Regions from separate parts of the Paenibacillus sp. V4I7 genome, predicted to be linked through region 1. Evidence: riboswitches for the same ligand, from Rfam matches in the RefSeq annotation. Region 1 holds a riboswitch; each other region holds the start of a gene.
What was found. A riboswitch is a leader RNA that binds a small molecule or an ion and turns the genes downstream of it on or off. The one in region 1 is predicted to bind cyclic di-GMP.

Region 1 (8,031 bases):
GGACTGAAAGAACGCTCCCCGCTGTACTCACCATATACTTGCTGCTATCCACCAGTCCTCCCTTGACAACAGAGCCGTCCAAACGTACATCCAAATGATAGACAGCTACTGTAACCGGAACTGACAACCCTACCGGTATGGGGTCCGTTACAACTGCTTCCTGAACGGAATCCAGCGCCTTGTTCACATCAATGGTCCAATCGATTTGCTTGGAATTAATACCCTGGGACACACCCGCTTTGCTTATTGTAGAAGTGACTGTGGGTTTGAAGTTGAGGTTAAACACCTGTTCTCCAGAATTAATCGGAATTGTAATAATTTGCGTGGTGCTTCCAGTAATCTGACTCTTATTGAATTGTGTGTTGAAGGTTAGAGTTCCTTGCACATTATTATAGTCTTCTATGAATTTATTAAATGTAATTAACACCCGATGGCTGTCTTTGTCGGCATAGAACGTTCCCACAAGATCATTACCCATCCTCAGTTCACCGTTGATGTGATTGAATAATAAAAATTGCTGCGGCAGTGTGAATGTAAATGTATCCCCGGCAAGGTAACCATGTCCGTTTGGCAAAGACCAGGTATAATCCAACTTCACTCTGGCACCTTGCTCGTAAACATTACCAGTCACCACTTCTCCTGCGCTGTTGTACACAGCCATCGTCACACTGTCGAGAATGTTGTTTGAAATTGTGTTTGCACTGGCCTTAGGCAAAAAGCCAATCCCGTAAATACTCTGCATAAAAATTAATAAGGTAATTAGCAGTGCACTCGTTTTTTTCTTCAACATCATTTCATACCTCCATTCATGGATCAATTTTTTATAGAGATTATTTATGTGTGCTACCTCCTATGACTTTGAAACAAAATGTATCATTATCAATGATAAATGATACAAGATGTATTGTAAATATTGGGATTTATTGTTTTTCAACATGGAAAAGCACAAAAAAACCTGTTCTCAGCTATGAGATCAGGTTTCATCATTTCACTTAATATATTCTGGATATCTGATAATTAGAATCATTTTTTATGAGATCTATCGTTTCACCGGCTTGTATATGAACAGCGTCATACGTGGTATCGATCGTCACCCATTCCTTACTTTCCTTTAGGAAGACTTGATTCCACGCATGATAAGTATCTGGCGCATGACTTTCATACCCCATAACCAGACGAGTAGGAATCCCCTCGCTTCTTGCCATTGCCGCAAAAGTAGCTGCAAAGTCATAACAAATTCCGTTGGACGCTGCGTAGACCATATCCAGATTAGGTACGTAACTATCTGCTACCGTTTGGGGCTTTTCATAATCATACTGAAAATGTGTCGTGATATATCCATAAATAGCTCTTATTTTGTCGATATCTTTTTCTTTATCTCCAACTAATTGCCTAGCCTCAACGACCGCCTTCGATTCATTGTCCCAATCGATCAACGGAATGGACTGCAGAAATACGGCATTCTCGTCTTCCATTTCTAACTCTATTTGTTCTTGCGTAACAACTTTATATTTATTAGCTCCTATGGACTCTCCAATCAGTACTTTATACTGTCCGTTTCCAAGCTGCAAAGGGTACTGACCCCCTTCTTCGAATGTGTAGTCATATTTGATATTTTCTCTCATGATTCGAACGAGAACTTTGGTGTTCTTGTTCTTATCGTTTGAATAATGAACCGAGATAATTCCTTTATTCAGAGCATCTTTATCTATCATGGATGGATTGGAAGCTGCAAATATCCCTTGCGGAGCAAGTGTAAATAGAAATGCTGCGATGATTGTTCGTATACTTGGCTTTTTAAACAAAAATAAATCCCCTTTCGGTAACTGGCTGCCAACTTAGTTCGGCTAAGGAAGGCCCTTTAGTTTTGCGTCTCTAGTTTTCGCTAGATTTGCCTTTATCGGAGGAACGCACCGACTCCCTATAATCACTATAGTGCAATCTTAACATAGGCTTGTCTCTCTGAATAGACAAAATATTACATTTTATTCCTTTGACTGCACCATGATTCCCTTAATGGCAATACGATGAGTCGGGTTTTCCATAGGATGACAAGTTATTAGCGTAATCTCCCGATCTTTGCCGTTGCCTTTCAGCACCCAGACATCCTCTGGGAGGACATACTGTTTGTCCACAACTTTGTAGATATGCGTTTTGCTCCCTGTATTCACTTCTATGAAATCCCCTTCGGTGACCTCATCTAATCTATTAAAATTTTTCCCGTAAGTAAGGTTTCGATGACCCGCAATGGCATAATTGCCAATAGCGCCTGCTTTGCCTGTATTGGCAATACTGGCAACGGAAATCTTCAAATTATTCACGGTTGCGTCTGTCAATATAGGGAGCTTCAGATTAATTTTATCGATAATAAGGACACCCTCTGTATTCTTCTGCGGCAAAGTTACAGGCTTCGGTGTCTTTTCCGCGGCCAAAGGGCTTGGCTGGCTGCTCGGCTGGCTGCTTGTCGGCAGAGCTTCCACTGCGGGACTGGAAGAAGGCACGACCAACCCTACATCTGTCTCCTCCTCGATGTCAGAGGCTGTCTGATCCATATCCTGCAGATTTTCCTGCCATTGTTTCAAAATTTTGTTCTGCTGATAGCTCTCATAACGATCGTTTAACGTTGGATAGAGAAAAATGATAATCCCAAGAACGATAAATAACAGTGATAGCTTTTTTCTAATCACTAGTGGTACCACCTTTCTCTTCGATCTCATGCACCGAGGACTGTCTGAGCATGCTTAACATCATATAAAGCCCTGGCAACTTAGATTTATCGAAATCGCCAGATTTAGCATAATTAGTTAACAGACATATTCATAAGTTAATCATGCTTTGAATTCTAAGTGCAACCTATACGAAGTTAAAATTTTCCATCTTAGAAATACGCAGCATTCGCTATGCTCTTAAGGGAATAACAGCACATAAAAAGCCATAACAGCAAATGAGCTGTTATGGCTTCTATATCTCCATTAACTAACCGTCTTCGGACGCTCCATTCGCGTAATTCCTGGCCAGCGGAATGTAGCCCACTCCGGCTGCCGCTTCTCAATACGTGCAACAACGACGGTCATATCATCTTGAATTTCGCCATGATGATGGCGGAAAATTCTTTCTAATAAACAGTCCGCAAAATCCTGCGGCATCGTCGTATCAATTTCCTGAATCATCCGCTTCATCCACATCTCTTTGTTTACCGCATGTCCCGGTGCATCGTAGATACCGTCTGTCATCATGACAAGGATATCACCCGATTGGAGTGGAATCGAGACCAGATCAACATCAATCTCGCTCAGGATGCCGACAGGCAGATTATTAGCTGAGATCGAAATCACTTCCGTCCCTCGCTTAATGAAGCTAGGGGTGGAACCAATTTTCATGAACGTTGTGTTTGCACTATACATGTCGATCAAGGCCATATCTACGGTTGCATACATCTCATCCGAAGATCGCAGCATCAATACTGAGTTAAGCGATTTGATCGCCAGCTTCTCGTCCATCCCTGACTGCAGCAGCTGCTGCAGGATGTTCAGAGCCGTCTGGCTCTCCGCCTGTGCTCGCTCGCCGTTGCCCATGCCGTCGCTAAGCGCCACGGCATATTTGCCATTGCCCAGCTCCACCGTGGAGAAGCTGTCGCCCGAGAAGAGGTCGCCTCCCTTGGCTGCGCCAGCGACCCCGGTCTCCACCTCGTATTCCTTGGCAGAGCCGAATACGACCGTGCTGTAACCCTCGCCGCGCGCATGCATTTCCTCGCGCATGACGGCGACGTTCTCGCCGATAATTTCGCTCAAGAGCGGCGCAATGATTTTCCGACATTCATCGAAGCCCTTCGTGTATTGATGAATGATCTCAATTTCGATATTTCCTTCATCCAAGGAAATGATATCGATGGTATGGATGGATAAGCCCAGCTCCTCCAGGGCATTACGAATTTGCTCTTCTTGAAGGAACAGTTCCTGCCCTTCCCGTTTAATCTCCTTAGCCAAGTCCTCCATTACTTGGGACACCCCTGAAAGCTGGTCAGCCACGAGATGCCGGCTATCCATAATCTGCTTTTTCCAATGCAAATCATTCTTGTACAAGCCATACTGCTGCTTCATCACATCCAGCACTTGATCCGTGCGAATACATACCTTCCTCCACTCCGGTGGAATATTCTTCTTCGTCATACTCTCCTTCATCTCAATTTGGGTCATCATATCGGTCATATACGTATAGGTTTGATAAAATTTCTGATCCCAGCACTGGCTCTTTTTCCAGCAGGAATCACAAGCCTTCTGCGCAACCGCATTCATGAAATGGCCAACATCCTCCTCCTTGCGGCTCACCGCATCATCGGTCGTCAACTGCTTAAAGCTGCGCGCCAGCTGGCGGAACACTTCAGAGAACTGTTCCACACGTCCTGCCGTAACATCACGAACCCGCTTCGCATAGTCCTGTTGGGATTTCAAATTTTCCTGCGTTCCGGGTACATATTTAGCAAGCGTCAGAATCAGACTCCGCGGTGTCAACAGGAAGAGTGCAACAGCTGCAAGCGACTCCCATGTAGAGTTGATTACATTAGCCCCTGATCCCATATAGAAAGCAAGTATCGATGACCCTATCAGCATTCCGAATGCAACAGCCAATCGATTACCATCTTTGAGAAGCCCTGCTAACATCCCCGAGAAAGCCAGTAAACTCATTTGATAAACCGCATTGCTATTCGCAAGACTTAGGATTAATCCTGTAATGACTCCTACCGAGGCTCCGAAAGGCGCTCCTCCCACCAGCGCAAATAATAGAATTAAATACCGGGACAGCACATGTTCTACGGTGATTGGACCCACAACCCAGCTCACCGTTCCTGTCATCACAGAAGCTAACAAGATAATCAAACAAATAATTTCCTCATGTTTCAAATGATAGTTCTTACGGGTAAGCGTAAATACAGGAATAGCTTGAATAAAAATTAACGTCAGTACTAGACTTAGCAGTGCCTCAACGGAGACCATCATGAGCGTATACCAGCTTAAGTTCGAGACTACAAGCTCTGCAAAGAGCTGAACCAGCAAGGTTGAGCTGAATACAAGAAGCGGTGCTAAGGAAATATCGGAGCGTTCAAATTTCTCCAAAGCTTTTTGGATGAGTAAGAAAACGATGATTTCCGTAACAAGATAACCAGTATTCGAATTCAGCGAGAATAGGCTTCCAGCAAATGCAGCGACACCTACCCAATGTAAAAGATCTCTCCTTGTAAAATAAATGACAGCAATGAACGCAAGCGCAAACGGAGATAGCTGTTCCAAAATCATCGCACGACCGAGTAAGAAAGCCATCACGATGAGCAGTAAAGACCACTTCTTAGCTACGAAGGCTTGTACGAATCGATTCTCCACGGCAGCGCTATGTGCGCCCATCTTCGCTTTCTGCCACAATCCCGACCAACCGCCACCAATCACTGTGCTTAAGCTTCTTCTCTGCATGTTTTCGAACACCATCCATTCATTCCTTATTTGTTTCTCTAGTATAGAGACAATCTAGCAGAAAGTTTGTCAGAATGAGTTGATAGATTCAAAGAAATTTCCGACAAGCCGTGTTTGCTTTGTCACCATGCCTCAGCCCTTGCCTAGTCTCGTTTTACCATATAGAAAACGTTTCCAAAAGTCTGATTGCCTCGAACTTTCGCCCTGCGTATGGGGGAGATACCCGTAATTCCATGTCGATTGTTCTTTATGTTATTTTAACTATTTGACGTTTGGACAAAAAAAATAACCACACTCGCCTAAGCGAATGTGGTTCGTTATTGCATCTATTAATCTCTTCTTCCGCCTCGGCCACCGCGTTTGGACTCGGTGTTCTTTTTCAAAGACGAAATCCGCTCTTCACTATCTTTAAGGAACCGAGATACTTTATCTTCGAACGAAAACGGTCTAGCTCCGCCTTGCTGCTTGTTAAAGCCGCCGCGACCACCACCACCGCCGCCTCGATTGAAGCCACCGCCGCCACCTGGACGACCGCCACCACCACCGGGACCACCGCTTGGAGGACCACTACGTTCTCCGCCGCTACTTGGACGACCACCTTGGTAGCCTCCTGGACGATCTCCACTTGGACGTCCTTGATAGCTGCTGCCACCTGTACGTTCAGGACGAGCTGGTCTTTCCTCAACTGGCTTGTCAACCGTCTGCTTGATCGACAGTCCGATCTTGCCATCCTTGTCCACGTTAATCACTTTGACCAATACTTTGTCTTCCAGCTTTAAATGGTCATTAACGTCTTTCACATAATTGTCTGCGATCTCCGAAATGTGAACAAGACCGGTAACTCCTTCAGCAAGCTCGACGAATGCTCCAAAGTGAGTAATCCCCGTCACTCTACCCTCTAACTTGGTGCCAACTTCAATTGCCATAAAGTAAAATGTTCCTCCCTTAAAATGTTGAAAACACTGGCTACGCCGATTATAACCGATGCAGAAACCACGGTCAACACGGCAACAGCCTCTTCTTCTTGTTGATTTTTATTGCGACTTTGAGACACTTAGTGGCGTCTCTCCGGTTTTACTATAATGAAAATCTCGACGAATAATTTGATCCAAATATTCGTCATTATGAAGTCGAGCGATTTCTTTCGTTGTTTGCTCTTTGAGTTTTTGTGACTCTACAAGCTGTTGCTCCATATTCGCTACGACACTACTCTTCTCTTGCAGCTTAGCGAACTGGCCCCAGATGTTCACAGCAGCCCAGCTCATAAAACATAGGACAAAAATCATAAGAAAACGCAGTCTTCGTTTCGAGCCTACACTGTTGCTGCGCTTGGATGGAACGGTTGCTTTAGCATGCATGAATAGGAATGCCTCCTACTTTGAGAATAACCTGCGATAGATCAATATGATATTACCCTTTAGTTTCTTCAACCAAACAGGGATAACAAAATATTTATGCACAGGCCGAGTCATCCAATGGAGTAATCTCCACACAGGATAAAGCAATTGTAGCACAATTCTATAAAGGAATATAGCTACAGCTAGTAAAAAGCCTAAAATAATCACAGTTAGACGATATAAGCCAATAATCGGTTTAATCAGGATAATTTCGACAGTTTTAGCAATGAAACGGTAGATAGCAATCGTGATTCGAATGAGAAGCAGTGTAAGACGGATAACCCCAGTGCTGAGGAAGGCAAAATAAAAACAAACGCCAATCCCCATCCCCAGAAAAATAAATACACGAACTTGTCCTTCATTACTGTAAATGAGCAGACGGAACACGAGGATTGTCGCCACAATCCAATAAACCAGATCAATGAACGGAATCGTCCATCTTGGCAGTCTCAGCTTGCCAGAGAGCACACGAAACACATCGAAGATCGCACCTATGGCGATTCCGCTCAGGAACATCATGAAGATCGTATGGAACTGAACATTTAGGGTCACTTGAATAACTTACCAAGGAACCCCTTGGATTTCTCCTGGGTATTTCCGTCCACATAAGCTAATTCGTGAATGATTCCTTCTATGGCGACCAACCCTTGTTCCAAACTTAAGTTCTTGATGTGCAAATTTTGTCCTTTAATCATCAAGTAGCCCATTTCCGTTTCAAGGAGGAACTCTTCACTGTCAAAGCTTTCTACGTTCAAAACTCCGGAGATCTCCAAGAGCTTGCGATTCAGCATTTTAATTTCTTGCCGCTTATTCGTGTTTTTCACGGGTTCAATCATGGCCTGTACCCCTCCTTCATCTATCATTACGATATGGGAGGATGTCCTCTTTTAGAACCATGCATAGCTATCAATCAAATATAAAAATAGCCCAAGACCCCTATTCAGGAATCTCAGGCTATTTAACAACTTGCAGGGTTATTCGGATTGAAAAGCTTCTTCCTTGAGCAGCGTGTACATCTGAGCAGCGTCTTCCTTGCGGGTCGACTCCGACAGAACTTCCACTCGAATCGTCACTTTTTTCTGACCGAATTGAATAGAGAGCTCATCTCCGACTTTCACGTGTGTACTCGCTTTGGCATCTCTACCGTTAATCCAGACACGCCCTTGATC
Region 2 (8,031 bases), 360 kb from region 1:
ATAGCGCTGTCGCTGGACGTAGGTGAATCTATAAATACAGGGGCGATCGCTTCGATTTTCATCTACACCTTTGTAGCAGGAACGATCACGATTAAAGAAACCTTCCCATTTGCCTTGGGACTGAGTATTCGTAGGAAAGATTATTTCTTTGGAACGGCTGTGACAGCTATTATTGTTAATGTTAGTTCAGCCCTAGGACTTGCCATTCTGTCTGTGATTGAAGAGGCAACCAATGGGTGGTGGGTGCGATTACACCTTTTTAAACTCCAATTTCTAAACGATCTTTCGCTGATAGGCACGTTGGGTATTTATCTGATTATACTTCTTCATATGTATTTCCTCGGGTTTGCCATATCCAGTTTACACCGTCGGTTCGGCAGCGCTTCAATGTATATCTTTTTTACATGCCTGCTTTTGATTGGTACGGTAGGTTCCTATATCTTCACGCACTTTGGACTGTGGGGCGGTCTCTTGGATTGGATCGTTCACAGTTATATGGATATATTCTGGTGGATGGTACCTTTGGTTGTCGTGTACTTGGTGGCAGCTTATAGTTTGCTTCGTAGAGCGACTATTTAGAACTAAGAATAAGTCTACTGCAGCTGCAGTAGGCTTATTTTGTTAGTTTCCTGATCGAGATCCGCAAGAGGCGGAACCGAGCCACGTATGCGGGTTACCTGCCCAGCACCAGCCTAGCTTCGGCTTGCCGGCACTAATCCATAAAGCGGTCACTCTGCGGTCGCCGCAGCGGGAACCGAGCAGAGAAAAGCCGTTATTTTTCTGTAAAATATCTGGGAAATGAGTAATCAAGGCAATGCCTTCCTCGAGGGTGAGAGGGGTGCGATGTACATGCATAATAGTTTTGATCGCTTCATTTGGAGTGATATTAAGCGTTTCTTTGCCTATATCAATATCCACCGCCAGATAGGCGATACCTTTAGGAAGTTCAATACCCTCTATAGGTATAAATCTCTTGATATCAGCTGCATCCATGACACTAAAGCCCATTTTGTTATTCCGCTTCACAAGCTGCATCGCTTTTTCACCATCTATCCAGTCGCTCTTAACAACGATGACAAATGGGACATATCCTGCTCGTGGTTCTATGTTTAGCTTTTTGAGCTCCTTGATTCTATCTCTGAGCGGCTCGAGATGCTGCTTGAATGCTTTTTTGGTTACACCAGCAATGTCAGGGTAGCCTTTATCCACTAGGTTTTCGACTTGTCGATCGAACTCATCATTTAACAAGCGATTCAGCTCCTTCGTTATTTGTCTAACAATCTTTCTTTTTTATAAAATCATTTTACAACATTCGTGCGAATGGTAAACTAACTGAAGGATTGGCCTTTAGTAGAGGGCGGTTCGTTGAAAAAACTTTATAAGTTAGCTTTAATCTTAATAAAAAAGTGAAGATCAACCAGAGGTGAATACATGAACTTGCGGCCAATTGATATTGCCAGAAAACTTAAGCTAAGTACAAGTGCCTTAAGGAATTATGAAACGAATGGACTTGTTCCTCCTACGCAGCGTTCATCCAGCGGTTATCGGATTTACACCGAAGAACATATTGCTTATTTCGAGTGTATTCAAGCTATGGCACCAGGGTTTGGAATGGATGTAACATCCGAGGTTCTTCGGAAAATTCAATTAAAAGAAGTAGATGCTGCCCTTTGGTTGGTAAACGACAGACAGGCCGGTCTCCATCGCGATAAAACGTTGGCAGAGAGGAATATTCAAATTCTAGAGACCCAGGAACCTGACACCAGCCTCGATTCAAACGCAAAGAAAGAATGGATGACCATCGGAGAAGTTTCAGCGGAAACGTCCATCCCAAGCTCAGCCATCCGACACTGGGAAAAGGTGGGGCTCATTACCTCATCACGAGATCCAGAAAATGGCTACCGCCTATTTAGTCGATCTCAAATGCGTAAAATTTTGCTGCTTCGCGCTTTACGACCAGCCGTTTATTCAGTAGATCTTGTTGATCTCAAGCAAGCCATTGCTGAGATGGATGTTCATGATGTGGAACATGCCAAAAAGATCGCTCAGGATTCCTTAAACTATTTAGTCAAAATCAACAAAGAGCAGCTTCGCGGCATGTCCTATTTATATCGGCTGTGCCGATTGTTGAATTTGCTCGATTAAAAAAGGCTTTGACTGAGATAAGCGCTTCTTCTGAGCCTATCCGCTAATACTCCATTGCTCTTTACTGGTTTAAGCGCGGAAACCGACTTCTCAGCCTACACATTTCAGCGTCACCGAACTTTGACTTACTACAGACTCGGAAACCAAACCTATTCCAGTCTGTTTCAGCTATAGCTCAGAAACCAAGTAATCCCCTTTGGCGTATGCTCGCGTACACATCAAGCAAAAACGCCACCCTAGCGGCATGCCCGGATCGGCAAGTGCTACTAGAGTGGCGCAAAAACATCCTTTAAACCGTGAAAAACTCTTATACCACTTTGGCTAAGTAGGCATCGAGCTGATCGAACGTTCCGCCGAAGCCTTGTTTCATGGAATCATACATACCCTCAAAGAACTTATGTTCTTCCTCAGTTGCATTGATAGGGCCTCCACGCATGATCAGTGTGGTTTTTCCTTCATTTTCAGTAAAAGATAACTTATTCATTATTTCCAGCGGAAAGTTTTCGCTGAATGGTGCTCGGATAATGTTAGCCTCTGCATCGGAAAAGGAATTTACGTAGACAAGTTTCTCAGGAGAATTAATTTCATGGTAGACAAACTTACCCCACATTTCAAAGCCTTCAGCCGATTTCATAGAATAGTGGAAGCTGCCGCCTGTGCGAAGATCTAAGGTGTGTACACTTAATTCGAAGCCTGTTGGTCCCCACCAGTGAGCTAAATGTTCAGCCTCAGTCCAAGCTTTGAAAACGAGTTCGCGTGGGGCATTGAAGATACGAGTAAGAACCAACTCGCCTCCTTCTAAAGTTACATCGTAGTTATTCCCTGATTTTTCTTGTGTCATGTCTAATCCTCCAATTCAAATTGTTTTTTCTTTTCCTTCTCTAACATTTGCTGCAAATAATCGTCCAAGCGATCGAATCTCTCTTCCCACATACGGCGAAAAGAGTCTAGCCAGCCATCCAGCTCTTTGAATGACTGAAACTGCAACTTATAGATTCTTTTATTCGCTGACGGTTGTACCTCGACAAGCTCTGCATCACTAAGCACGCGGAGATGCTTGGATACTTGCTGCTGCTGGAGCTCAAGCCGATCCGCTATTTCCCCGACGGTAAGAGGGCCGTCACGCAGAAGCTTGACAATGTGCAAGCGGTTTGGCTCGGCAAGAGCACTGAAAGTCTTATTTATAAACATAATATACCCCATATGGAATATTCCTGTCAAGGAATATTTAATAAATGAAATCGCTGCTTCGTGAAAAAACAAGAAAGACTATCATACCGGCATTCTTTCACATATAAACGTTTGTTAGTATATTCCAAGATTCATTTTGTATGCGATTCAAGCTTTTCTTATTTCTTTACCCATTTTATCTTGCTTATTTTTTGGCACTCTGTCCGCCTTGTTCATCATTCTTTTTGCCATCAATGCCGCTTCTTCCGTTTCCTTTTGCAAACTGTGAATGTTTATTTGCACGCCTGCTGCCGTTAACTGAACATGAATATCATCATTGTAAATAGCGTACTATACGTTTCTCTCATAAGGGTGAGTTTATCGTTATTCACATCCTATCAAAATGAGGAAATTTAATACGAGACGTATATAAATCATAGAATTGGTCGAATCTAGTAGCTATAACTCTATTATTTTTTATGAGGAGGAAATACTATGTTTCGTAAAATTCTTTATGTTACTTTGACGCTTCCGTTGCTGCTTTGTTTGTGGCAGGTGCAACCCGCCTATTCGTACCCTGAAAGTGAAGATGGGGGGGGATTACCTCCTACGTATAGTATGGCAAGAAATGCAGGTCCTATGGAAGAAGCCGCTCAAGCTGAGCTTGTTCAGCCTAAGACGCAGTATCAAGTGGACCGAGGAGATACACTGTACAAAATTGCTCGGGATTTTGGCATATCAGTAGATGCCCTTATTAGCTCTAACGATATTCAAAATCCGAACCAGTTAACGATTGGTCAAAGTTTAACGATTCCGATGGGTGATGCAGAGATTGGTTTACCTAATGGTCAAAAGAAAATCATCAAAAAAGTATTGAACACAACCCTCACAGCTTATACGGCTGGTGTTGAATCAACAGGTAAAAAGGCCTCCCATCCCATGTACGGCATCACATTTAGTGGTCTAAAAGCAAAAGAAGGACGCACGATCGCCGTGGATCCTGCTGTAATCCCTTTAGGATCTACAGTGTTCATTGATGGCATCGGCATTCGCAAAGCGGAGGATATTGGTTCTGCTATTCGCGGTTCGAGAATTGATGTATTCATGAATGATTTAAGTGAAGCACAAGAATTCGGCGTAAAGAAGAATGTGAAAGTCTATTTACTAGACAAAGAGAATGTTTAAATCGATAGGCAATTTAATAGGGCTTAGGGTCAACCGGAATATCCGGTTGGCCTTTTTTGTGTGAAAGCACACACTTTGCGTAGGTATTTCCTCTTTTTTGTAGAAAAGTGTTGAATTATGAAATAATGTGGATTAATATGGAAAACAGTCAGTTCTAAAAGACTAGTTATAATGAGTAAAAATACCTAATAACCAAGCGATAATGAACAAAGGCAAATCCATCGAAAGGTGGAGACGCAAAGCCACGGGTCTAAGCCATGAGTCACAACTCATGGGATGATAGCCGGGTTGCTCTATTGAGCTTGGTTTTTTGTGTTATTTAACATGGAGATTGAGAAGGAGCGAGTGCGTGTGAGGTTTATAGGATAAACTTCGAAGGAGATTTCGTAGAAGGAAAGATGGGTAAAGGCACTTACTATGATAGGAATGGTAAGGTAATTGTCCAGGGGCAGTAAGTTTGACGTGATGAGTCTAAATGACTAGTAGTAAAGTAAATCTACCTAAGTACCAAGCAATAATGAACAAAGGCAAATCCGTCCGAAAGGCGGAGACGCAAAGCCACGGGTCTAAGCAAGGGCACTTCCTTGTACGGGCTACCTACATTCCTTTTGGAGTGGCTTTTTTATTGCCTTTATATCAAAGTAAAAGAGAGGAAGATTGTATGTTGGCGAGGTTAATAGGAAAAGTTGCATTTATCGTTATGTTTTTGACCGTTCAATTCGTATCTTTCTCAGGTTTAGCGCAAGCAGAAAACCAACCATCCTTACGTGACATTAATGGATATTGGGCAGAGGATGCCATAAACGAATGGATCGGTAATGGATTGATTTCGGGCTATGCCGATCAAACCTTTCAACCCGATAAAGTCATTACCAGGGCGGAATTCATATCGCTTGTCAACAAGGCGTTTGAGTATCTCCATAAGGATGACCAAACCTTCAAAGATGTTTCTCAGGAGAATTGGTTCTATAACGATGTAGCCAAAGCAAAATATGCCGGCTATATTTCTGGGTTCGATGACGGCACCTTCCGTCCAGATCAACCGATTAGCAGAGAACAGGCTGCCAAAATCATCTATCCACTTATGCAATTAGAAGATGTGTTACCAAAGAGCGATACGCGAACGTTTCACGATGAGCAGCAAATGTCTGACTGGAGCAAGCCTTATATAAAAGCAGTCGCCTCGGAGGGTTATCTTAAAGGGTATCCTGATCAGAGCTTCCGTCCTCAGAAATCCATTACAAGAGCAGAAGCCGTAGTGATGCTAGATAATGCCGTAGGGCAGCTGATCCATGAGCCTGGAACTTATACTCCAAAAGCTGATGTTGAAGGAAATATGACAGTCAACAGCGGCGGTGTCACTATAAAAAATGCTGTGATCAAAGGCGACCTCATCTTGGCAGCGGGGATAGGGGAGGGGGAAGTGTTCCTTGATCACGTGACAGTAAAAGGAAGAACGATTGTGAATGGGGGCGGAGAAAACAGCATTGAAATTCAAGATTCGACCCTCAATCAGATGGTGGTTCAAAAGGACTTCAGCAGAGTCAGAGTTTTTGCTAAAGGCTCTACGAGTATAAGTCATACCATTATAAAATCGGGTGCGAAATTAGAACAAGAGCAAGGAAACGAAGGCTTCCAATCCATTTCCGTGCAAGGAACGACTGTGAATGATGTCGTTCAATTAGTAGGGACATTTGTGAAAGTTGACCTGAAGTCGATGGTAACCGTCGAGATTTCCAGTCAATCCGTTGTCACCTTGCTTGAAACGCAAGCAGGTTCGGAAGGCTCAGGAATCAAGATGCTGGGCAATGCCATATTGGAGCAGATCATTTTGCAAGCAGCCGCGAAGGTGACGGGAGAAGGATCAATCCTTAATGCGGTGATTAATGTGGAAGGCGTAAGCTTTGAACAAATTGTAAAGAAATATACACTTGCCGATCTGGTGAAGCTCGTCGTAATTGGCGGGAAGGAAGTAACAGGAAACTCTCCTGTTCCGAATGAGGACAACCCGAGAGAAGATGTACCTCCTGGACAGCCACCGGCTACTGAGCCGGGTAATGTAGTGGATATTAATGCTGCCTTTATCATACAGGACAAGGTATACACACTGTACCCATCCATCGCAGATTATTCGACGGTTCAATGGGACGTTTCGAACACGGTTACACAGGATACATACCAGACCGAATATACCGGGACGTTAGAAGACGTAGGGATCTACAGCATTATAGGCGGATCGGTTTCTCCAGCTCCGTATAACGTAACCAATCGAAATTCAACACAGCATTATTCCGGGCTTCTGTTATCCAGCATTGCGGTTAGCGAAAGCGTGTATGCTCAGGTTTATTATGGTGGCAACGAGATGATTTCTTATCAAATCAATGACAGTTACACGGTCCATGATCTAGGTAATCAGCTGCCGGGACAAGCGGTGCCACTCACTGCAGGGGATAACCTTACGCTCGTTTACGGAAGTCAGTATCTTGTTTTTGCAACATGGAACGGAAGCGACTGGGAACTTGATGGGATTTATGATCAACTAGAGTCGCCAATTGGTCTAAAGGCATCGACAGTATCGAATAGGGAGATCGCTTTGGAATGGAATCCAGTTACGAATGCAACCCAGTATCATATTTATTACAGCGCAACTGCTGATGGCGAGTTTGTGCCCTTGGAGGATCAAAACGGTCAACCGATTACGGTAACCGGAACGACCTATGTCGATAGCACGAATCTTCCACATACGACAAGATATTATGTCGTTACATCAGCAATTGATGAAATTGGCGTGGAATCCGGACCAAGCAGCATTGCTTTTGCTACAACTTATTATAATGCACACATAGCTCTGGATTTTGAGATTACGGATACGTGGCAACATCCGTCGGAGCCAATCCTCTATATCACAGATAAAACGAACAAGAAGCTTTACCGCGTCAATTACGAAACAGGCGATAAAGCCTCCATTTCCTTTGACCTTGAACCGGAGAGTCTCACATATGCAGATGGTAAAATCTACGTTTCCTTGCTAAAAGCGGAACATTCTTCCTATACGTATATTTTACAGCAACAAGGTGCAATTGCGGTTGTGAATGCGGCCACCTTTATGCTGGAAGGTACACATAATATTGCGATTGACCCCTATGATGTCGCAGTCGTTTCCGGTTATCTCTACGTGTCATCCGGTTCAGGGCAGTGGACGAAGATCAAGTCATATGATTTGAACACCTTTGCGGAGGTGGGTTCAAGCGATATTCGGCAAGCGAGTTATATCCAAACGCATCCTTTATGGAATAAGCTCTATACGATCACAACGGATTCGTCACCGAGAGACCTTAGCGCATATAATGTAACGAACGGACAATACGTCGAGCCATCCTATCCAGGCGGTTACGATTCGCCGTACCATGGCGATTACGCAATGTCGACGAACTTCACCATTTCTCCGGACGGTGCCTACATCTTTAACGGTTCCGGCAACGTATTTATGGCAACAAGCAATAAGTACGACGATATGAAATATGTATACGG
Region 3 (8,031 bases), 190 kb from region 1:
AATCAGGCTGGAGGGGATGTGCCAAAGACACTTACCGTGTTTTATAAGCAGATTTTCCTAAGGTTTACATGTAACATGGTTTAAAGAAATCATCAACACCGACAAAAAAGAACCCTTAGGGGTTCTTTTTTTCGTCGATTTCTAGATAGTGTTGAGGCATTGGATTGGATGGTTGGTGCGATGGATGAGCATCATCCGTAAATGTCGAAAACGTAGTAACGTGTTGTTTACGGTTCATTAACAAACGTACGCCGCCACCGATCAGCAGCAGGGCTACTATGAGGGTTTGGCTGAAATCCGTAATTAAATACATGTAATTCCTTGCGCTAGGTAGAATTTGATACATAAATTGAACAACAACATCTTTCAAGACATAGTAGCTGCCTAGTAGGATCAAAACCATGCCAATGGGGCGTTGATAAGCCGTCCAATTCTCGATAATCGGTTTATCAATCAGTGTACCATTTTCGTACTTCGTAATGCTCTGCAAGGCATCAAAAAAGCTAAAAAACCAAAGAATCGGGATCAAAAATAAAAACAGAGACAATCGGAGTACATCTAATATATAGATGGAGAAAAGGAAGATCGCCATGAGTTGGACGCCGCGTTTCGTCATAGAGAGGTACAAGTGAGCTGCACCTGGAAAAATGGCGATAATCGTTGCCAATGTCCGATTTTTGCGTCCGTAGTCATCCCCCAAATGGAAGTCTTCGAAAATACTGCGATCTACGAGCTCTAACCCCGATTGTTTATGCCCCTGTTGCTTCAGTGCATCAAACATCGTATAAAACCACAGAACTGGCAAGGCTAACAGAAAGGCAGTAAAGCCTTCGTTATGCGTCATGATGGTGACGAAGAATACTAATATCGCAACCCCAAAGAAGGAAACCATCGCCGTAAGTCCTCTATGCATTAACCCAAGCTGATAATGTCCGAGTCCAGGGATGAAGGAGAGCAGCATAATTTTTGTTTTTTCTTGTTGACCAGCCATTCGAGTGGAATAAGGATTGGCGTCCCACGAAGGCTGCTCTTTCTGCTCATACTGCTCAGACCCGTAAGAGCCAGGCAAGCGATAGGGCTGTGAGCGTAGCAGGAAGATAATCATATCCAGCATATTCACAACCCATGTTAAGGCGGCCAGTAAGGCAAGAAGAACCAGGAAGTCATCCGGGGCGTTTAAAAAAGCGACTCCGATGAAGATAAGGAATAACGATCCAAAGAATCCACCACCGTATAGGAGCCCGCGGAATAAGCGGTTCATATATAGATGACCTGCTCCAGGTAGGAAGGACAGCAGGAAAGCGACTAGGCTGCTTTTATTAGGCATTAAAGGTTTAACCTCCTTGTTTTTATTTATTTTGTAACGTGTCTAGCCACGTCAGTGTTTTATTTAACAATTGGTCCGATATCGGTTTATCTTTTTGTAGGGAGGAAGAGGTATTTATAGAGTTAGCAGGTTTAAATGAACCTACAGTGTCCAATTCCTGCGAAATTCCGTGAAAGAAGCCGGTAGCAACCAGGATGAGTGTAGCCGCTGCCGCAATACCGTAATGCAGCATTGTATAGTGGTACCAAGAGCGCTTAGTTCCTGTTGTACGAGCAATGATGGCATCCACATACCCTTGCGTATCCCTTTCCATGATCGGAAGTACAGTTTCCATTTGTTCCAAACATGTCATATACATCGTCAAGCATTCATCACACTGATATAGGTGAAGCTCCATCCCACTTAAAGTATCGGGTGACAGACGCTCTTCCACATATTGCTTCCACGCTTGTTCATTATAATGGTTCACAAGAATTCCTCCTCCTTCCAATTGTTACGGAGCCACTGCTTGGCTCTATATAGCTTGGATTCTACCGTTTTGACCGTCACCCCATGAGCATTGGCAATATCTTGATACGACTGATGATGAATATAGTAGGCCGTTAATACTTCATGATAGTTGGCAGGGATTTGATGGAGCTTCTTACGCACGAGCTCAGTCGTCTCATTTAACATCACTTCATGTTCCACACCATGCTCAAAATAACGATGAGTACCAGAGGATTGGATGGGTTCCCCCATCTCAGCCGTCATTTCTTCCTTACGCCTGCTGGCCGATCGTTTGAAATCGATAGCCCGGTTCACCGCGATGCGAGTCATCCAAGTTTTCAGACCCTTCATTTGATACTGAGGGAGGGAGAAATAAATCCGGGTCCAAACATCCTGTGATAAATCTTCGGCATCCTTAGCATGACGTACAATGGCATAGATCGTTTGGAACAAATGGTGACGATATGTTGTTACAAGCTCACGGAATGCTGCCTCATCGCCATTCAATATGCGCTTTACGAGTGCTTGTTCCTGAATATGCTTCTCCTCCTCTCCGCATGAATAGACGAAGGTTACCTTCAGTACCCCTGCACGCTTTCAAAAAGAAAAAGAACGAATCTTCAAGATCCGTTCCCCATGTTAAAGTGCTGCAGTAGAACTGCTAGGTTTGACTTGATGTTTAGGAGGCGCACTTCGTACGAACCAATGAGACAGAAGTGCGCTCAATACGCCAAGTACACCCAGCACAATAAATCCCTGATCCAGAGAGAACCAATCTCCGATTATGCCCATAAGAACGGGACCAATGAACATGCCGAGTCCATAAATGGCTTGGAAAAACCCCATTGCCGTCGCCCGCTTATCCGCTGGCATATGTTTAATACTCATCCCCATGAGTACCGTAAAAGAAAGTCCGCGACCAAAGCCTGCAAAAGCCTGTGTAACCATCAGCACCCAAAGGTGATGCGTAAAAGGAATCGTAAACGTAAATATCCCCATAAGAATAAAACCCCATACAATCATGCGCTTTTCCCCGTACCGGACAGCCCATCGCCGCCCGCCAAATAAGGAAGCTAGCGCTACCGGTATGTTGGCAAATAACGAGAGCATCGACAAGGAGAATTTATCAGCACCAAGTTCGATTGCATAAACGGGCGTAAATCCGAAAACCGTTGCGAATATGAGGACTTGCGACAAGATAGCGAGTAAGGACACGAACAGCAGCGTACGGTCAGTCGCAACGTCACCGATACCGCGCATCGTAATTTTAGGCGCATCGAGCTCAACTTTTTCTACAAGGAAAAGTGATCCAATCATACCCATCAAGCCTAGCACAGCTCCCAAAATGAAGACAGCCTCCCAGCCGAAGGAATCTGCCGCCCATCCAGCCGCAAGAATTCCTAGAACCTGCCCAAGTGAATTGAAGAAGGAGATCGTTCCGATCGCTTTCGTTGAATCTTCATGCTTATAGTAACTCGTAAATAATACGGTAAAATCAACCCAGGTTGCCGCGGCTGCGCCTGCCAGTGCTCGGAGAATAAGGATCCATGTGAAATCATGAGTGATCCATAGTCCTAAACCGGTTATAGCCGTAAATAGCAGGCCAAAGGTAATAAATAGCCTCCTCTTATGAAATCGGTCTGACATGATACCTACGGGAATTCGCAGCAGCATTTGGGAGATCCCGTACATACCGACAATCCATCCGGCCAACTGGTGGTTCCCGCCAAGGAATTCTACGTAAGGCGCCATAATGGGAACGCTCGTATACATCGACATCCAGAAGAGAAGTGTGACGATACAGAAGAGCGGAATGCGATAGGAGGATGGAGCTTTGATGCTTGTCATCGAAGTGGAAGCTCCTTTCGAATTAATTCTTGGTTTGAAATGAGGACTAACAAATCTATCGTTTATTATAGAACATCGATTGCGGCAAGGCTATGACTGGATGTTTGCAAAATAAGACAACGAGCGGAAATCGGCTGGATATTCCTTACCGTGCCTCATGATTTCTCTAACAAAAATGGATGATTGATGGAAACAGGTGCGTCTTGTAAATTGAAAGCAGCTGTTGACTGACCGTTTGTACCGACTAGTAGATATAAAAAAAAGGGGATTAATGTATATGACAAAAAAGAAAATGATTGCAACCGTTCTTTTGTTTCTTTGCTTTGCTGGCGTAGTAAATGCTTCAAGTATTCACGGTGAGTTTAATGGTGATCCAATCGTTAACGTTTTGTTTGGAGGAAAAGAGCTTCATGTAGAAGATGTGCCAGCTACTTTACGTGATGGTCGTACCCTAGTGCCACTTTATCTATTGAAACAAACCGGTGCCTCTGTAACGTGGGATTCTGAGAAATATAACGTTGACCTTACTTTCCCTAATCCTACAAAAGACTACGCCAATAGCATTCAGTCATTTAACACGAAAGCCAAAGAACATAGTGCCAAGAATGTTCAACTTATTTACAATGAGCATGGTCCATATATGAAAATAGATCTAGAACTATCCAATGATTCAAATAAAAATAACGATAATATCATCTTTCTATCTAGATTTGTTGCCAATTCACCCGCTGATATGCTGATTGTAAGTACCATACATAATAATAGAGTCATGAGTTTTATTGCAATAAATCGAACGGATGCGGAGGAATTTCTCAAGAACAAAACACCAGAGTTTGATTATATAAAAAAGTGGAGATTCCAGCAGATAAACGATACAACAGACATGTCGACTCCCAATAAGCTACCAGTGGTCCCTACACCAACACCAACTTCTACATTACCTGTTTCAGGACCTATTTGTCGGGAAATTATGACCAATTACGCAAAACAGATGCAAGATGCAGCAGAGTCATACAACGGAAACGGCAGTTCGGACTCCAAAGGGTTTGAGCAATATATCAACAAATTTAAAGAAAGTATGAATGCAGCTTTAAAAAGTAATCATTGCCCCTAACAATAGATCCAATTTAAAGGCAGTGTATTTTCTAAAAAACAATAAACGCCAGGTCAGCGGCTAATAACCGTTACCTGGCGTTTTCTTTGATTTTTGAAAGTATACGCGCCCGAGATGATTCGAACATCCGGCCTACAGTTTAGGAAACTGTTGCTCTATCCTGCTGAGCTACGGGCGCAAGGTAAGAATTATGATAGCACGAAGCCTTTCGTGGCGCAACCTTTTGAATAGGGTGGTTTTTCTTTGGGACAAGGAATGTTCATTTGAATGAAGAATAGGTTAGGGATTAAATTTAATTTCCTTTAATTATTAACGTAGAGGAAAGAACAAAATCAAGATGGCGGATTGAAAAAGACACTGGATGCAGCGGGACTTGCTCAGGTGCAAACGTATTTGCAAACCGGTAATGTCTTGTTTGTGTCGTAGGAGGAGGAGGAACCGCTGCGCCAGCGTATCGAGCAGAAGATCAGCAAAGCCGTAGGTGTTTCACCTTCCGTCATTTTGCGTACGATAAATAAACTGGCTGAGTTGGCAGCGGCGACGCAGAATTAGATGCAGGAACTTCTAAGCTTTACCGCGTAATTTACGGAAAAATTGGGTCAGCATCGTCGAACACTCTTCTTGCAAGACGCCACTAACGACATCGACACGGTGATTGAACCGGTCCTCCTGCAGCAAATTCATGAGCGTTCCGGCGCAGCCAGCCTTCGGATCAATGGTTCCGTAGATAACCTGAGGAATCCGCGATTGGACAATCGCACCCGCACACATCGGACAAGGCTCTAGGGTGACGTAGAGCTGGCAATCCAAAAGCCGCCAGGCTTGCAGATGTTCGCTCGCTTGTTTAATGGCGATCATTTCGGCATGAGCGAGAGGATCTAGGGTTGTTTCACGCAAATTGTAGCCTCGGCCAATGATTTGACCTTGATGGACCACGACCGCTCCAATCGGTACTTCTAGGATGGCTTCGGCTTTGAGAGCCTCTTGAATCGCTTCTTTCATCCAGGGGATATGTTCATCCACAGGGGGACACCTCGCTAATATATTTTTATCCACATGTGCATAACAATCGAACATTCATTCCGTTGTTAACAACCTGTGGATAGGTTTGTGGATAACTTGAAAAGCTGTGGATATTTAATCTTTCTACATTACATACAACAAAAAGAACAGCTATGCAAGGAATTTTGTTGATAATAGCAACTGTGCTAGGTATAATGATAGATATTAGTAGGTCTTTTAGACCATATAGAGCGAGAATAGGTAGAAATAAATAGCAAGGTTCGAAAATGGCAAACTTGTTGAAAAGCAAGGACGCAAAGCTGAGGGTCTACGGTTCTTTGGAACTATGGCAGCCTGGTTACCGAAAATCGATGCTTTCTTGATTAAGGTAATAGGCTGCTCCTACATAAAGGGGCAGTTTATTTTTATATAGGGAATAACTTGAGTAAAAGGAGAGGTATTAATTATAATGGCCAACGGGTATAACGTTATGAAATATTACGGAAGCAAGGAGGGATATGACGCTGATGTTCTAATCGATAGTAAGGCTATGTTGGGAAAGGACGATTTCGTAGCCACTGGCGTACTAACCTATGCACTTGGAGACATTATTGAGGTGGAATTACCGGAATACGATGTCTTTCAACTTGGGGATAAAGCGAAAATGACGGTTTATACCAAATCCGGCTTGTTTGTGATGAATACAACCGTTGTTGCCAAAGAATTCGGCTCCGTCATTGTCATTAATCCACCAGAAAATCGTAAAAAATTCGCAGAAAAACGGGAGTTTCCACGTGTGGATGTGAAACATACAGGTCTCTTATTCGGACTTCAGGATATGAATAAAAGAAATAAACATCAATTTGAAAATCCACTTGGCATTTCAATTAAAAATATATCCATTAATGGCTTAGGATTTACCATGAATGATAATTCTATGATTGATAAGATCGTTCAAAAGCATTCACAGCTCGAAGTTGAACTGGATTTGGGCTTTACGATGCCTTGTTCGATGGAAATTGTAAGAAAAGAAAAGGTTGAAAATGGTTTCTACTACGGGGCAAGTTATATCGACATTCCACAGGAGAAAACCAATGCCTTAAGGGGTTTTATCCTTACGAATCAGATCGAAACTTACTTCGTACAGAAGCGGGAAGCGCAATTTAAAAGAGCAACGGAAAAAAAGTCTGCGGCGAATCAATAGCCTTCAGGCTTTTTTTTGCGTTCCAAGTGCTATATAATAAGAAGGATGATTTTCGAAAATTAAGGAGTTGTAACTACAATGGCTTTGAAAGCAGGTATCGTCGGTCTACCGAACGTAGGAAAATCGACATTGTTTAATGCAATTACACAGGCGGGGGCAGAATCTGCGAATTATCCGTTTTGTACGATCGATCCGAATGTTGGGGTAGTTGAAGTACCAGACGAGAGATTGCAGAAGCTGGTAGAGATCGTTGTGCCTAAGAGCATTGTCCCGACAGCCTTTGAATTCGTTGATATTGCCGGTTTGGTAAAGGGCGCGAGCAAAGGTGAAGGGCTTGGAAATAAATTTTTGGCACACATTCGTGAAGTGGATGCCATTGTACATGTTGTTCGTTGTTTTGAAGATGATAATATTACCCACGTTTCCGGTAAAGTGGATCCGATCGGGGATATCGAAACGATTAACCTTGAATTAATTTTGGCAGATATTGAGTCGGTAGAGAAGAAGATTGAGCGTTCGCGCAAAAACCTCAAGGGCGGCGACAAAAAGGTTGTTGCTGAAGTGGAGTGTTTGGAGCGTATTAAAGAAGCGCTTTATGCAGATAAACCGGCACGCAGTTTGGATCTCAGCGAAGATGAGAAACTTCTCGTGCGCGATCTTCATTTATTGACCATGAAACCCGTGCTTTATGCGGCAAACGTGAGTGAAGATGAAGTAGCAACAGCAGACGAAAATCCTTTTGTTAAAATTGTGAAAGAATTTGCTGAGAGCGAAAACAACGAAGTGGTATCGATCAGTGCGAAGGTTGAATCCGAAATCGCCGAGTTGGAAGAAGAAGAAAAAGCGATGTTCCTCGAAGAGTTGGGACTTCAAGAGTCCGGCTTGAATAGATTGATTAAAGCAGCTTATAGAAAACTTGGCTTGTACACGTATTTCACAGCTGGGGTACAGGAAGTAAGAGCATGGACAATCCGCAAGGGAACGAAAGCTCCTCAAGCGGCTGGTGTTATTCATACCGATTTCGAACGTGGTTTTATTCGTGCTGAA
Region 4 (8,031 bases), 3.6 Mb from region 1:
TTCCTCTCCCAAATGAATCGATTGGCCATACCCCTTATAGAAGGCAGTACAATTGCGTCGCAATTCTTCTGACGGTAGGGTGGGATCGATAAGATCTGATAAACAGACCGCTAGCTCCATCACTCGAACATCTTGAGTTACGAACTCAAAATCAAGTACGGCCGTAATTTGACCCTCGTCATTAACCAGCATATTAGACCCATTGATATCACCATGAACGAGTTGATGAGGAAGCTTTCTAAGGTCAGGAATAGCCTTATAAAAAGCAGCAAATCGTCCAAATATATAGGAGAGCTCATCGCGCTGCATCCTGAATGGTTCTGATGGATGAAGACAGAACTCTTGAATCGCATCTGGTGTGCAGCGGGGATGGATATGTTCAATTTCATAATAAGGTGGGTAGACAGGTTTAAGTTCCATGGTAATCGCAGCCAGAGCAGAAGACAGCTTTCCAACAGCTTCTCCGAACTGCAGCAGTTGATGCATACTCCCCCAAGTAGGATTACAGCCATCTGTATACGTAAATAAGGCAGCCAATTTGCCTTCGCTTGCATCTAAGCGAACAACAGTCCCCCCAGTTGGGAGCTCCACTGGCACAGGTACACGAAAGGGAAGTTTATCTTTTTCTTTGTCTAGTGCCAAAAGAACACTATGTTCGAACATAATTTTGTCCATGTCACGATGAGTTTCGTACAATCGAAGAACATAGGAAGTACCTTCCACGTCTACGAACCGAGTTGTATTATTCATACCTCCCGCGCCAACACGCATGGACCATGTTTGAGCTGGAAACCAGTAAGTTGGTAGTGAGGTTAATTGCTCCTCTTGATCTTTGACACGCATAATTGCCTTCCTCAACTCCTCTTCCTAAACCTGATTGTCACCTTCTACCGCAAATTCAAAATCCTCTACGTCATATGCTTCGACTGGAATTCCTGCTTGAACCATACGTTCAATGAAATCTAACTGGTCAGTTAACAAAGCAGCCTGTTCTTTGATCGCCGTTAGAATTAATTCGGTTTCAATCGGGTCAAAATTGTCCCCATACTCCTCATTGTCAATTGCAAAAACAACCATCAAGGTGACATGCTCATTAATTGGCAAAGGTGGGCTTTTCCGCCATGGAACAGTTAACGCTTTTTCAATTTTTTTCTTATTAAAAGATTCCTCGAAGAAAGCAATCAGCTCACCAATCATTTGCTTCACGAAACCATCGTCTTCTTCCTCTAACATGATCGGCTCAGAGCCTGTCTGAAGCTCGTATAATTCCTGAATGCTGGTATAAGGTATCACATAAGTAACAGGCTGCCCAGGCAGCATTAACTGACCATGCACCGCTAGCATAACGGCTTCGATTATAAATGTTTTGCTCATCTTGTTCTCCCCTTTCTCTCTAACCTTGTAAAAGCATTATTTCGCTAAGAAGCTGAGGAATCCTCTTTTCACAACCTTCTAAACTAAACAAAACCGTCAGTTCCTATGATCGTGGTGACCACTTCGAACTAACGGTTTCGATTTCTCTTATAGGATGCCATCGATGACCTCGTGATTCTCATAAATTGGCTGATACGGCTTCTTCGAAAACCGATTGGCATAGGCCGAAGCTACATAACAATCTGGTTTAATAACAGGAACCATACCAACAGATTCCACTCTCCGCACCATTTCTTGGACGAATTTTGCAGTCCTGTTTTTATTCTCATCGTCACCAGCATCAATATGAATAAACATGTCGAAGGAAGCACCTTGATACAGATGTGGAAGAATAATGTTTTCCATATCCTGTCGCTTAGACTCATCAAAATACATGGCAATCTCTTCACTCAAAGCAGTTTCCATCGAAAGTTTTTCCTTAATCGAATGTAGGGCCCGATGAACGATGACTTGACGATAACACGCCCACGCTCCTTTTCCTAACCGCTGGATAACTACACCGGTAATGAATTTCGTATGACCTGTGTGTACCTGACAATCCGTACCAATAATAAATTTGTAGGTTGCTACGGGGTCGTGACGCATGAATTGTAGAATACGCTCGTGTACGGTATCTAGGTTAAGTCCTCTTTCCGTTGTGTTCCGAAATTCCAGTGGATGGGTCGTCGTCAAAGGTTTCAAAGATAAGGTTCTTCCTTTCTTCTTAGAATGAGGAAGAAGCGGATGCTGAAGCTGCATCCGCCCCTATCTATAGTATATGGCAAAACTCCTATGATCGAACCATCACTTATCGTAAAACACTGCCGCCGAACAAAAATCGATTTTCCCATTGCTTCCCAGCGATCGTATCTGTGCGAACTCCGCCGGATTCGACAGAATACGTATGCAGCATATTCCCATTTCCTAAATAAAGTCCAACATGCGTGATCGGCTCTGTAAGAACGTTCACGTTATCATAATCTGATTCTCTACTCCCTTTGTAGCTGCTGAAGAACATCAGATCTCCACGTTTCAAATTTGTCCACTCCTGAATTACAGGACCTAACGATTTAACATAGTTGCCTTGTGCCTGTGAATCGCTTGGTACGGAGAATCTTAGAGCATCCCAGAACATCGTTTGAATGAAATCCGAGCAATCAAAGGTCGTGGTGTCATTGCGTACCGAACCAAACTCATAAGGTGTGCCTAAGTAAACTTGGCCAGCTGCAATAACAGCTTCAATTTCTTCAGCGAGAGGTAGATTGGGTTTGATGACAGAGAAATCCGTGCTTATGTATTTACTATTTGTGCTTACATACCCGTTAGTTCCATTGGCGTCTTGAATTTGATACCAACTGTCGTTGACTTTTGCTATAACGAGGAAGTCTTCCCCTTTACTAAGCATTCGAATAATCTTGGAGCCGGGCTCGGTTGCTGGAAGTGTACGAAAGTTTACGCCATAGATGATTTCCGCATTACTAGTTATTTTTATGTATCTGCTATTCGTCGAAACATAGCCGCTTACGCCCTGCGCATCCTTGATTTTATACCAATTCGTCGTTACATAGTCTGTGACGGTAACAATTTCGTTTGTTTTCAATAAACGTATAACATTGCTTGAAGTACTAGCTTGATCTCTGAAGCTTACCCCCGAAACAATTTGAGCCTTTGTTGTTACCCCCTCTTCTGCCTGAATGGCTGCAGGGACTACAAAAGTAAGCGCTAAAACAAGCATTCCGATAACCATCGTCCATTTTCTCATCGTCTCTACCTCCATAGGTTGATATCGCTCTTGCTGCGTTTGAGTCACGTAAAACCGAACTGGCGAAATGGATTATTTGAACCTGACACCTCCTCTACATCGTAAAAAGGATGACCCGTTTGCCTCAGCTGGGTCATCCTCTTCTTGTAGATGGGTCCTATCGCATTCGGCAGCTGGCTAGCACTGTACCTTTGGCACGAGAGCCCCTAAAGCTTTGCGTCCCTAGCTTTCGCTCGGTTTGCCATTTCGTTGTGATGTTAATTTTTTCTTTCGCATCTTATTATAGTTTGAGGGGGTTCTTCACGAATATAGGCGAAAGGTTGCGATTCTTTGTCGATATCATAGTGTCTGCGTACCTATTGACGCTAAGGTTTATTTTTCCAGTTTACGGACTTCCAGTTTTCGTGTATGTGTCCAAAACACTTGTAAATTAGGATCATTTTTCAACTTCACATTGCAGAGCTTCATTTCCCCTTCCTCGAGCTCAGTCACCTGCCAAGCATCCGGCTCCATTTCCCCTATGTTGTGCAGAAAAGCAGGAAACTGCTGCTCAGCCTCTTCTAAATCCGGCCAAAATTTAACGCCATAATAGGCTAAACCGTAGTGATTGACAAGTGTGCATGTGAAAATCTGCTGCGATATTTTGTGCTGCAACACATAGGGCATTTTCATTCCTCCGATAAAAAGGCACGTTCACCACGGAGGTGAATGTGCCTTCATTTTTTATGATGACGACTTATAAATAAGCATTCTCATGCTTGGCTTTTAACATATTCCAACGACGCTCGACTTCCGTTTCGAATGATTTCAGGGAACCCTCATATTCAGGCTTCGTCATATGCTTCGTTTTCCCCATCGTCTTGAGCCAATCCGATAGTGGTATCTTCTTGCTCTTATCCTCCGGGTTATATGTGATGGATGTAACCCCGTGTTCCACTTCATAGAGCGGGAAGAAGCAGGAGTCTACCGCAGCTCCAACGATATTGGAGCCTTCCTGGTCATCCGACAGCCAGTTCAGCGGACAGGCAATGAGAATTTTTCCATATACCAATCCCTCATTTTGAGCGTACCATTGTGCTTTCGCGGCTTTCTTCACAAGATCCTGCGGATACGCTTCCGACCCCGTAAATACATACGGAATATGGGTAGCGGCCATAATTTGGGCGGTATCCTTGTGATGGAACACTTTACCACCTTGGTGCTTCCCAACGTTCGAAGTCGATGTACGATGACCCATTGGCGTCGAATAAGACAACTGCGCACCCGTATTCATGTATCCCTCGTTATCGTACTCGAGAATAATCATTTTATGATTGCGCAAAGCCGCTCCGATTGCTGGTCCCATGCCGATATCCATTCCGCCGTCACCAGTGATCATCACGAAGGTGAAATCGTCCTTCAAACCCAAATGGTCGAGCTCGCCACGTCGCTTGCGCTCCCAGAACATCTCCACAACTCCTGAGAGGGTCGCTGCGCCGTTCTGGAACAGATTATGAATATAGGTCGCTTTGTGAGCCGAATACGGATAACCCGTCGTTACAACCATCGCACAGCCTGTGTGGAAGATCGAGACAATGTCGCCTTCAATCCCTTTGAAAAACAGTTCCAAGCCGGAGAAAATACCGCAACCTGGACAAGCGCCATGCCCCGGAGCAATACGCTTCGGTTTCTTCGTCAGTGCTCGCAGTGGCGGAATACGCACATTCAGCTTGCCTGAGTTCTCATCCGGCGTTACCGTGATGAGTCCCGTCTTCAAATCCTCATACTTCATCGGCGTCAACACCCGCTTCGGCGCTTTCGAAGGATCACCTGGCGTGTGGCCGTAGTAATCGAAGGGAACTTCAACCTTGCCGCTTTGTACAGCGTCAATGGCAAATTGGAACAAACTATGCCCGTCTTCGGCATAAAAGTCCTTGCCACCTAAGCCGTAGATTCGGCTTATGACAAGCGTATCTCTGTTCCCGTGTGTGAACAGCGCCGCTTTAATTTCGTTGACCATATTGCCGCCATGACCGCCATAGGAATCCGCGCGATCGCCAACGGTGATCGCCTTCACATGCTGCAAAGCTTCAGCGATCTGCTTTGCCGGGAATGGTCGGATGATATTCGGCGCGATCGATCCGGCCTTAATACCCTTCTCACGGAGTTGATCGACGACGTCCTTAATGATTTCGGAAGCCGAATTCATCAAGAACACGGCGACTTCCGCGTCCTCCATGCGGTATAGCTCAAGAATCGGATAATCACGGCCTGTTAACTCCGCGTATTCCTGCCGAATACGATCATAAACACCTTCGGCGTTATACATGGCCATGGACTGCTGATAGCAGTTATTTATATAATCCGGCTCATTCATATAAGGACCTACGGTAATCGGATTATTACGATCCAACGTATCCGGGAAGCCCTGTGGCTTCTCTCCGACGAAAGCATGCACATCCTCACGATGTGCGAACGTTTGTACTCTACGCTTTTGGTGGGACGTGAAATAGCCGTCTGAAGCAACCAGAACCGGCAAGCGCACTTCCGGATCCTCAGCCAGCTTTAAAGCTATGATATTCATATCATAGACCGCTTGCGGGTCCCGACACATCACAATCGGCCAACCTGTATTTAAAGCATAGTATAAATCGGAGTGATCCCCATGAATATTCAGTGGTCCAGATACAGAGCGACATACCAAGTTCATTACCATGGGAAAGCGTGTCCCCGATTGTACCGGCATTTGCTCTAACATGTACAAATAACCGTTGGCGCTTGTCGCGTTAAATACGCGGCCGCCAGCAGTTGAAGCGCCATAACATATGCCAGCCGAACCATGTTCACCATCTGCTGGAATGAGCACGATATCATGTTGTCCGTTGGACTTCATAAGATCTAGAAATTGGGCAACCTCCGTAGATGGAGATATCGGAAAGTATCCCATAACATGATAATTAATTTGATGAGCCGCATATGCCGCCATCTCGTTACCTGATTCATATACAATGCGCTGTTCGACCTTGGCTTGCCCTAATTCCTTCTTGATATCAATGGACATGCGAGTAGTTCCACCCTTCTCCCATAAATACTCTCTAAGAGTTTACAGCTAGATTGAATCGATGCGGCATGCGATTTAAGTCCGCATAACCATCCTCTTCCCGCTCACTTACGAGCGCTTCGGTCGGACAAGCTTGTACACATTTAAGGCACCCTTTACAGTATTGATAGTCGATCCCCTGTAAGAACATCTGAGGCCGCCCCTTCTTGTCGGGGAGTTCATCCCAAACGAAACAGAAATCCGGACACACATTATCGCAGGAAGCACAGTGAATGCATTTATCTTCATGGAAATGCGGCATCATCCCCGCACGTGAAATGCTTAAATCTTTCAGAATGCTGTTCCCAGGATTCGTAATGACACCACCAATGGACTGCGTTTCATAGCCAAGCACTGGCGTATCGAAACGAACGAAATCGGGCATCGTCTCCCCTTCGGGAAGCGCATACGTTTGGAACTTAACTTCATTGTAACCACGGTCAAAAGTTCGTAGGGCTGGTGCTACAGCAAGCGGATATTTCTTTTCTAATGATTTACGAATAACGCCTCTCATGACATCTGGATCAAGGAAATCACACAACCGGAACAGCGCGCCAAGCATCGCCATATTCACGCGGTTCTTCTCCTCTAGCGAGATTCCAATTGCATCGATAACGGCAATGGTACCTCCCCGGAGCTTCATCTTTTCCTTCAACTCATCCGGTGTTTTTGTCGAATTTACAAGTACGGTACTATCTTCATAGATGCCACTGATAACGTTTACAGTTTTGGAAAGCGATTCGTGAAAAACACCCACAACATGCGGTCGTTCGACCGGAGAAGTATCCCGAATTCGCGTATCCATGTCACAAAACCTTATATGTGCTTTCACTGCCGATCCTTTCTTCTCTGAACCATAGGAAGAAAAGCTAACCCCGTTCAAACCCACCCCAACGACTCCCGCTTCCGCCAGCATCTTACCCGCTAGATTCGCGCCAAGCCCACCGATGGATTCCAGTCTAATCTCAAAAAACCCGAGATCGTTCAATTTAGGTAAAGTTACCATGCCAGGTCTCCTTTCAAAAATGAACTGCATAAAGAATGAATAGTATGAATAGTAAATCTACTCTCATTGTAACAAGAAATCTCTGGTAATCAACCTTTTTTTGAAGGGTCCATTCATAGTAAATAATCAATTATGAGGCCGCACCCTCCCAAATAGTAACTTTTCGGCTCTTCATTCTCGTCTTGAGCAGAATTATCTTTCTCGGCATCCTCACAATCCGCACATACGTCCACATAATCATCATCAATCGGATTAAAGACAACACCGCAAACCTGTGAGCACGCCCGCATCCTCATCTCTCCTTGTTTGACAACCAACTTAGATTGTAAACGCTTGCATCATTGTGTTCCTTTATTATACAGCGGTTTATAGGAATAACACCATAAGTCTTTATCAAATCTTTAGCATTCGAAATGGCCTTTTTCCCTTGATAAGGTCAGTTTATGTGAGATAATGTAGAAATAATAAAGATACTGTCGGACAGTGGAAAGGATGGCATTTCATTTGCTCCATTCAATCATTTCCAATGAACTACATGGTCTCTTCTACATCATGAGTGCTATATTAATCCATCTAGTTCTTACCCCTATTTTCATTTACAAAGAACATCAGCGTAGATCTCTATTTGCTCTTATTTTGATCGTACTCATCTTTTTGTACTGGAAATTTGAAGACATTGATCCCTTAATTTATTCCCTCCATTTGTTTCCGATCAGCTTGATTGCTGTGATTCTGTTTGTCGGATTTATACCAGCTTTTATTGCCTGGACC

Region 2: linked by a shared signal. The riboswitch ahead of QFZ80_RS31140 (S-layer homology domain-containing protein) and the one ahead of QFZ80_RS32835 (transglutaminase-like domain-containing protein) in region 1 are both predicted to bind cyclic di-GMP.
Region 3: linked by a shared signal. The riboswitch ahead of QFZ80_RS33720 (PilZ domain-containing protein) and the one ahead of QFZ80_RS32835 (transglutaminase-like domain-containing protein) in region 1 are both predicted to bind cyclic di-GMP.
Region 4: linked by a shared signal. The riboswitch ahead of QFZ80_RS17045 (C40 family peptidase) and the one ahead of QFZ80_RS32835 (transglutaminase-like domain-containing protein) in region 1 are both predicted to bind cyclic di-GMP.

What each region holds. Positions count from the first base shown of each region.
Region 1 is NZ_JAUSZD010000002.1:7,013,085-7,021,115, forward strand. Features, by position in the region: gene QFZ80_RS32830 (collagen binding domain-containing protein) at 1-793, opposite strand, end outside; gene QFZ80_RS32835 (transglutaminase-like domain-containing protein) at 993-1,805, opposite strand; cyclic di-GMP riboswitch class I at 1,819-1,906, opposite strand; gene QFZ80_RS32840 (class D sortase) at 1,986-2,687, opposite strand; gene spoIIE (stage II sporulation protein E) at 2,973-5,465, opposite strand; gene QFZ80_RS32850 (S1 domain-containing RNA-binding protein) at 5,795-6,391, opposite strand; gene QFZ80_RS32855 (FtsB family cell division protein) at 6,500-6,823, opposite strand; gene yabQ (spore cortex biosynthesis protein YabQ) at 6,839-7,414, opposite strand; gene yabP (sporulation protein YabP) at 7,411-7,698, opposite strand; gene QFZ80_RS32870 (RNA-binding S4 domain-containing protein) at 7,837-8,031, opposite strand, start outside.
Region 2 is NZ_JAUSZD010000002.1:6,655,160-6,663,190, reverse strand. Features, by position in the region: gene QFZ80_RS31170 (hypothetical protein) at 1-579, shown strand, start outside; gene QFZ80_RS31165 (DUF5701 family protein) at 622-1,248, opposite strand; gene QFZ80_RS31160 (MerR family DNA-binding transcriptional regulator) at 1,432-2,145, shown strand; gene QFZ80_RS31155 (SRPBCC family protein) at 2,453-2,986, opposite strand; gene QFZ80_RS31150 (ArsR/SmtB family transcription factor) at 2,989-3,336, opposite strand; gene QFZ80_RS31145 (3D domain-containing protein) at 3,811-4,500, shown strand; cyclic di-GMP riboswitch class I at 4,702-4,796, shown strand; cyclic di-GMP riboswitch class I at 5,017-5,101, shown strand; gene QFZ80_RS31140 (S-layer homology domain-containing protein) at 5,162-8,031, shown strand, end outside.
Region 3 is NZ_JAUSZD010000002.1:7,207,740-7,215,770, reverse strand. Features, by position in the region: gene QFZ80_RS33755 (hypothetical protein) at 116-1,327, opposite strand; gene QFZ80_RS33750 (hypothetical protein) at 1,350-1,796, opposite strand; gene QFZ80_RS33745 (sigma-70 family RNA polymerase sigma factor) at 1,793-2,323, opposite strand; gene QFZ80_RS33740 (MFS transporter) at 2,456-3,664, opposite strand; gene QFZ80_RS33735 (stalk domain-containing protein) at 3,942-4,778, shown strand; tRNA gene QFZ80_RS33730 (tRNA-Arg) at 4,883-4,956, opposite strand; gene QFZ80_RS39230 (DUF1697 domain-containing protein) at 5,124-5,204, shown strand; gene tadA (tRNA adenosine(34) deaminase TadA) at 5,343-5,780, opposite strand; cyclic di-GMP riboswitch class I at 6,060-6,146, shown strand; gene QFZ80_RS33720 (PilZ domain-containing protein) at 6,250-6,984, shown strand; gene ychF (redox-regulated ATPase YchF) at 7,063-8,031, shown strand, end outside.
Region 4 is NZ_JAUSZD010000002.1:3,451,870-3,459,900, forward strand. Features, by position in the region: gene QFZ80_RS17030 (phosphotransferase) at 1-843, opposite strand, end outside; gene QFZ80_RS17035 (ADP-heptose synthase) at 868-1,374, opposite strand; gene QFZ80_RS17040 (ribonuclease H-like YkuK family protein) at 1,522-2,115, opposite strand; gene QFZ80_RS17045 (C40 family peptidase) at 2,222-3,175, opposite strand; cyclic di-GMP riboswitch class I at 3,341-3,428, opposite strand; gene QFZ80_RS17050 (hypothetical protein) at 3,548-3,841, opposite strand; gene QFZ80_RS17055 (thiamine pyrophosphate-dependent enzyme) at 3,912-6,215, opposite strand; gene QFZ80_RS17060 (2-oxoacid:acceptor oxidoreductase family protein) at 6,250-7,260, opposite strand; gene QFZ80_RS17065 (hypothetical protein) at 7,374-7,550, opposite strand; gene QFZ80_RS17070 (sensor histidine kinase) at 7,765-8,031, shown strand, end outside.